DNA from 3 places in the Bradyrhizobium ganzhouense genome. Region 3 is predicted to be linked to each of the others. Evidence: predicted binding sites of a transcription regulator. Region 3 holds the regulator's gene; each other region holds the start of a gene.
The links. The regulator LexA, encoded in region 3, represses DNA repair genes until DNA is damaged. The targets are predictions, from matches to a motif close to TGTTCNNNNTGTGTTCNG.
Positions count from the first base shown of each region.

Region 1: ACLFLU_RS01485 (YifB family Mg chelatase-like AAA ATPase) is a predicted target of LexA. The motif match lies at 954-971, and genes of this name have one in related genera.
Region 2: recA (recombinase RecA) is a predicted target of LexA. The motif match lies at 1,298-1,315, and genes of this name have one in related genera.

Region 1 is NZ_CP181318.1:308,414-310,683, reverse strand. Features, by position in the region: gene ACLFLU_RS01495 (tetratricopeptide repeat protein) at 1-460, opposite strand, end outside; gene ACLFLU_RS01490 (PilZ domain-containing protein) at 544-789, opposite strand; gene ACLFLU_RS01485 (YifB family Mg chelatase-like AAA ATPase) at 1,020-2,270, shown strand, end outside.
Region 2 is NZ_CP181318.1:6,092,871-6,095,140, reverse strand. Features, by position in the region: gene ACLFLU_RS28190 (hypothetical protein) at 1-157, opposite strand, end outside; gene recA (recombinase RecA) at 1,408-2,270, shown strand, end outside.
Region 3 is NZ_CP181318.1:5,167,305-5,169,574, reverse strand. Features, by position in the region: gene ACLFLU_RS23700 (hypothetical protein) at 1-178, opposite strand, end outside; gene ACLFLU_RS23695 (hypothetical protein) at 372-575, opposite strand; gene lexA (transcriptional repressor LexA) at 753-1,454, opposite strand; gene glp (gephyrin-like molybdotransferase Glp) at 1,631-2,270, opposite strand, start outside.

The sequences.
Region 1 (2,270 bases), 4.1 Mb from region 3:
CGTTGCGGCCGAGCTGGTCGAGCGCCGCGCCCTGAGCCGACAGGATGTGCCAGTCGGGATCCTCGGGCGTATGCGCGCGGCTCAGCACGTCGAAAGCCTGCTGGAAATTGCCGTTGTCAGCGAGCGCACGGCCGTAGCCGGCGAGCAGCGCCTTGCTGCTGGGATGGGCCAGCACGGCTTGCTCGAAGACGGCGACCGCCTGGGCGCGCTGGCCGGTTTCGCGCAGCGCCTTGCCGTATTCGAGGACGATATTGGGATCGCTGGGCTTGGCGCGATAGCGCTCGCGCAAGACGTCCATGTCTGGCCTGCCGTCGGCCGTGGCGACGGGTTCAGACCTGCCGCCGAGTGCGCCGGTCACATCCTCGAGGCTCGTCGTCTGGCAGCCACCGAGGGCGAGCACCAGAAGCGCGGGAAGCAGAAATCTCGCCGGGGGAGAGGCAAGGGACGAACGCTTGGACATACTCTGATCACCGCCGGCGGACTGATCAGAGATGCTTTGCCGATTAACGCTAAAGTCCGGTTAAGGAAATGCGCCGGTGGAGACTAGTCGGTGAATTCCGCACCGAATTCGCAACCGATGCGCCAGCGCAGGCGGCATTGGCGGGAATAATCGGGTGCGAAGATGATGGTGAATTGCGGCGGCACTTCCAGGAATTCCGCCACGACCTTCACACCCCCGTCCGAGATATCCGTGATCGTGCAGTCCCTCGGCAGCGACCCCGCGCCAAAGTGGATCTTGGCCAGCCGCGTGCACACCCGGCGTTCGCTTCTGCGGCGATTTGCAAGCATTTGAATTGTTCACCCGTTAGATCACGGCCCATCCCGCAGCCTTAGGAGTAGCGAACATTCGTTGGAATGTGCTGAGCGTAGCCGGTCGTATTCGAGGCATAGTCGAAGCTTAGTGTCTTCGTCCCGTTTACCGCTGGTTAGGAATCGGGGGGCGTCCGCGCCGTCGTTCCCGTATTGTTCTTGTCAAACCGATGCCGCTCTGCTACCCCTAATTGTGCGAGGGGAGCAGCATGGTTCAGCGGGTTTCGACAGTCGCCTTTGAGGGGATCGAGGCCCGCGCGGTCGACGTGCAGGTGCAGGTCGCGCCCGGCCTGCCGGCCTTCGCCATCGTCGGCCTTCCCGACAAGGCGGTGTCGGAGGCGCGCGAGCGGGTCCGCTCGGCGCTGATCGCCTCGGGGCTGGCGCTGCCGGCGCGGCGGATCATCGTCAATCTCGCGCCCGCCGACGTCCCGAAAGAAGGCAGCCATTACGACCTGCCGATCGCGCTCGGGCTGATGGCGGCGATCGGCGCGATCCCGCCGGATGCGCTGACCGGCTTTACCGTGCTCGGCGAGCTCGGCCTCGACGGCTCGATCGCGCCGGTGGCCGGCGTTTTGCCAGCCGCAATCGGCGCCAATGTGCGCGAAGAAGGCTTGATCTGCCCCGCGGCCTGCGGCTCGGAAGCGGCGTGGGCGAGCCCGGATATCCAGATCGTCGCCGCACATTCGCTGATTCAGATCGCCAACCATTTCAAGGGCACGCAAGTGCTGTCCCGGCCCGTGCCGAAGGTGCACGAGGCAGTCGCCTCGCCGCTCGATCTGCGCGACATCAAGGGCCAGGAGAGCGCCAAGCGCGCACTGGAGATCGCGGCCGCAGGTGGGCATCACCTCCTGATGATCGGCGCGCCCGGTGCCGGCAAATCGATGCTGGCAGCGCGCCTGCCCTCGATCCTGCCGCCGCTGTCGCCGGGCGAATTGCTCGAGGTCTCGATGATCGCCTCCGTCGCCGGCGAGATCGAGGGCGGCGCGCTGACGTCGCAGCGGCCGTTCCGTTCGCCGCATCATTCCGCCAGCATGGCCGCGCTCACCGGCGGCGGCGCGCGCGCAAAGCCCGGCGAGGTCTCGCTGGCGCATCAGGGCGTGCTGTTCCTCGACGAGCTGCCCGAATTCGATCCGCGCGTGCTGGATTCGCTGCGCCAGCCGCTGGAGAACGGCGAGGTCTCGGTGTCCCGCGCCAACCACCGCGTGACTTACCCTGCGCGCTTCATGCTGATCGCAGCCATGAATCCCTGCCGCTGCGGCAATGCGTTCGAGCCGGGTTATGCCTGCAAGCGCGGCCGCATCGATCGCTGCACCGGCGACTACCAGGCGCGCATCTCCGGCCCGCTGATGGACCGCATCGATCTTCGCATCGAAGTCCCGGCCGTGACCGCGGCCGATCTGATCCTGCCGCCGCCGGCCGAAGGCTCCGCCGAAGTCGCCGCGCGCGTGGCAGCCGCGCGC
Region 2 (2,270 bases), 930 kb from region 3:
TGATCTCGTCCAGCGGCAGGCGGAGATCGGCGGCACGCTCCGCGCGGTCCTTCTTGCGGAACTCGGATTCCTTGCGCTCGAACTTCAGCATCTCCTCGAGCGCCGTCTCGAGCAGAGAGTTGCGCCTGAAAGCATCGGGCTGCGCATTTTCCGTCATGATCCAATCCCCATTGTGGCGGCAACGTTTCAAGTCGGCAGCCGCGGAAAGGTTCGGTGCCACAGGATTGCGGAATGATGACGGCGCGTCTTTGATGCGCGTCATCTTCGAAGAAGAAGCCTGCCTCACATTTTGCGGAGGGCAGGGGCGCCAATTGCCTTCATGCTATCCTGCCGCGTCAGAGCGGAGATGGCTATGGGCTTTTGGCTGTTCGTCATCATCTCGATTGGATTAATCCCCCTCGCAGGCGCGCGATGGCGCGCGAGCGCAACAGGCCCTCCGGAAAATGGCTTTGGATCGCGGCTGCTGTCGGTCCTCTGGCCCCTCTGGCGCTGCTGATTCTGGGGAATGCGAAGCGGCCGGCCTCCGCCCAATTCGGACACCCACAGAAACAAATCAGGACAGGGCCGTAATACGCCTGTCAGATCTTGGGCTCATCCTTGATCTGCTGGTCCTGTATCGCGCGTGGACTGGTCGGGAATGGGGGCCTTGGCGCATGCAAGCGACGCCGGGGCCCTTTTTAATTAGTGCCCGTCAATTAGCGCCCGCAGCGACGGACCAAGACACCGGTCGCCGAATATTTTGGGCCCAGTCGGTGCTGTCCTAATTCGGAAAGCATCATCTGAAATGAAAGAGGCCGCCAACTGAGGCGGCCTCTCTGGGAAACTGAAAAAATTTCAACCCTCTATCGGGACCGCTAAGCGGGCGATCAGAGTGACGATTTCATCAAGGTTTTTGTTGTCTCGGTGCTCAATGAGCAGGGCCAGCCTTTGAACGCACTCGTCATCGCTAAGGCTAAAGGCGATGGATGGAGCATCGTTTAGAACTGGAGTTCGATGGCGCAACATAGTGGCAGCCCCCAAGCTGGTTGATTCGCGGAACCATCTTATTTGATTGGGTTCTGCTGAATGTGACTGCCATCATTCGTAAGAATACCTAGGCAAAAAAGGCCCTGCGCCCGTTACTTAATTAGTTAGGGCGTTCTTCTAGTGGAACGCCACGCCCCTTATTCGCTGCACCCAGAGCGGGCTAATCCAAAGAGTGCATTAACAGGTTGTGTCCGGTCTAGAACAAATTAGGACATTTCAAAATTCAACTTAGGACACTGGGGGTTAAATACGGCCAGCGCCGTCAGTCCAAAAGAACATATTGCGAACTTGGAACAAATGGTGTACGGTATCTTTATCGACGACCCGCCGCGCCAATCGTTTGTCCCGCACCCGAATCCTCGCCATAAGGAGCACGACCCAATGTCCACCACTGCCCTGCGTATCGTCGAAGGATCTTCCATGGACAAGAGTAAAGCTCTGGCTGCCGCGCTCTCCCAGATCGAGCGCCAGTTCGGCAAGGGCTCGGTGATGAAGCTCGGCAAGAACGACCGCTCGATGGATGTCGAGGCGGTGTCCTCCGGCTCGCTTGGACTTGATATTGCGCTCGGGATTGGCGGCCTGCCCAAGGGGCGCGTCGTGGAAATCTACGGGCCGGAATCCTCAGGAAAAACCACGCTGGCGCTGCACACGGTGTCGGAAGCCCAGAAGAAGGGCGGGATCTGCGCCTTCATCGACGCCGAGCACGCGCTCGACCCGGTCTATGCCCGCAAGCTGGGCGTCAATATCGACGAGCTGCTGATCTCCCAGCCCGACACCGGCGAGCAGGCGCTGGAAATCTGCGACACGCTGGTGCGCTCCGGTGCGGTGGACGTTCTGGTGGTCGATTCGGTCGCGGCGCTGGTGCCGAAGGCCGAGCTCGAGGGCGAGATGGGCGATGCGCTGCCGGGTCTGCAGGCCCGTCTGATGAGCCAGGCGCTGCGCAAGCTCACGGCCTCCATCAACAAGTCCAACACCATGGTGATCTTCATCAACCAGATCCGGATGAAGATCGGTGTGATGTACGGCTCGCCTGAAACCACCACCGGCGGCAACGCGCTGAAATTCTATGCCTCCGTCCGCCTCGACATCCGCCGCATCGGCGCGATCAAGGAGCGCGACGAAGTCGTCGGCAACACCACGCGCGTCAAGGTGGTGAAGAACAAGCTGGCGCCGCCCTTCAAGCAGGTCGAGTTCGACATCATGTACGGCGAAGGCGTCTCCAAGATGGGCGAGATCCTCGATCT
Region 3 (2,270 bases):
CGTAGCGGACGTTGTCGGCGAAGGCGAGCTCCGTTCCCGGCAGCAGGCAGACGGCGACGGACATATCGGCTTCGGAGGCGAAGCCGCGCGTCGAGGTGCCGCGGAATGTTGTCGTGACGATTGTCTCGCCGACTTCTGCGGGGCGCGTCGCGACAGCGTGCAGGCTGTAGTCACACATTGGGTGCTCCTCATTCAGGATAGAGCACCCGCGCCTCTTCTGAGGCGCAGGCCTCTATCAGAGTGGAAGCCTGTGATCATATGCTTTTTTGTGGGCAAATCTGCGGCTCGCCTCCGCAGAGCGCGATCACATTATCTTTTTCAGATGCGCAAGGAACAAAGGCTGCCCCCGTGCATTCGGTGAACGCTTTGGCTCAGCGGCCGGCAGGTGCCGACCAGCCCGAATATGGCCAGGCCGGTTGCGACGGCTGCTCGACGGCGTTGCGGGCATTGCGGAATTGCTCGCCGGTTGCCTGCGGTGCCTTGCGGGCATGGTGCTGCGGCTGTGCGGCGAAAGCTTGCGACGCGGATGCTACGATCAACGCCATCGCAACTGTGCTCAGAACGATCTTGCGCATGGTTGTCTCCTCGGTCTGTCAAAGGCCTGCGAAGCGATGCGCGCTTCGTTGCGGCGTGCCGAGGATGTAGCGCTGGAGAGGTGGCCGGATAATCTGTGCAAAACCAGAAAGACTATCCAGCCGGAGCGGACAATCGTCCGCTCCAATCGTTGATGGCGGTCGTCGACCGCGACGCGCTCAGTACTTCCGGTACAGCCCGATCAGCTTGCCCTGGATTTTGACCCGGTTGGGCGGCAGGATGCGGACTTCATAGGCCGCGTTCGCCGGCTCGAGCGCAATCGAGGCGCCGCGACGGCGGAAGCGCTTGAGTGTCGCTTCCTCGTCGTCGATCAGGGCGACCACGATGTCGCCGGTATCGGCGCTCTCGTTGCGCTGGATCAGCGCCATGTCGCCGTCGAGAATGCCGGCTTCGACCATGGAGTCGCCTCGCACTTCGAGCGCGTAATGCTCGCCTGAGCCGAGCATGTCGGGCGGGACGCTGATGGTGTGGCTACGGGTCTGCAGAGCCTCTATCGGCGTACCGGCCGCGATCCGGCCCATCACGGGCACCGCGACGGGACGCTCGCCCTCGTCGGCGGGCAGGCTCGACGTCGTGCGGACCTTGCCGAGATTGCCTTCGATGACGCTCGGCGTAAAGCCGCGGCGGCTGCCGGCGGCGGCCTGGAGCTCAGGCAGCTTGATCACCTCGATGGCGCGGGCGCGGTTGGGCAGGCGGCGGATGAAGCCGCGCTCCTCGAGCGCGGTGATCAGGCGGTGGATGCCTGATTTCGAGCGCAGATCGAGCGCGTCCTTCATCTCGTCGAAGGAGGGCGGCACGCCGCTTTCCTTCAGGCGCTCGCTGATGAACCGCAGGAGCTCGTATTGTTTGCGCGTTAACATCTCGACCAAAATCCCCCGGTTGACGTCGTTCGATTCCGAGACGCTGAATTCAGCAATAAGCCGCTGCACGCTCGAAACAAATCATGAACGGACACTATATGTTCGATACATGTTCCGCAACTGCTTAATTTAGCGTGAACGCGACAAAGTTCGCAGAACGGTTGCGAACGATGCGCTCAAGCGGGCAGTCGCAGCACCTCGCAAGCAGCGCCGGCGTCGGCCTTCGGAGCGAATGGTGCGCGCACGAGAAGTGCCTGTGCCGCAGCGAGATTTGCAAGCAGCGAGGAGTCCTGGTGATTGACGGGAAGGGCGATCAGCGTGCCGTCATCACGCACATCGAGGCGCGCACGCAGATAATCCTCGCGCTGGTCATTGGCGCCGACGTCGCGGCCGAGCACGGCGCGTTCGCGGCGGTGATGAACCATCGAACGGCCCGACAACGCGCGAATCAGCGGCACCATGAACAGGAAGCCGCAAACGTAGGATGACACGGGATTGCCGGGCAGGCCGATCACGCGCATCGCTCCGAGCTGCCCGTTCATCATCGGCTTGCCCGGTCGCATCGCGATCTTCCAGAACGCCATCGAGGTGCCTTCGTCCTTCAGCGCCTGCTGCACCAGATCGTGGTCGCCGACCGAGGCACCGCCGGTCGTGACCAGGATGTCGGCGCCGGATTCGCGCGCGCGGCGGATGCCGGCGGTGGTGGCGGCAAGCGTGTCGGCGGCAACGCCGAGGTCGATGGTGTCAGCACCCTCGCTGCGGGCGAGCGCATGCAGGGCGTAGCCGTTGGAATAGACGATCTGGCCATGGCCGGGC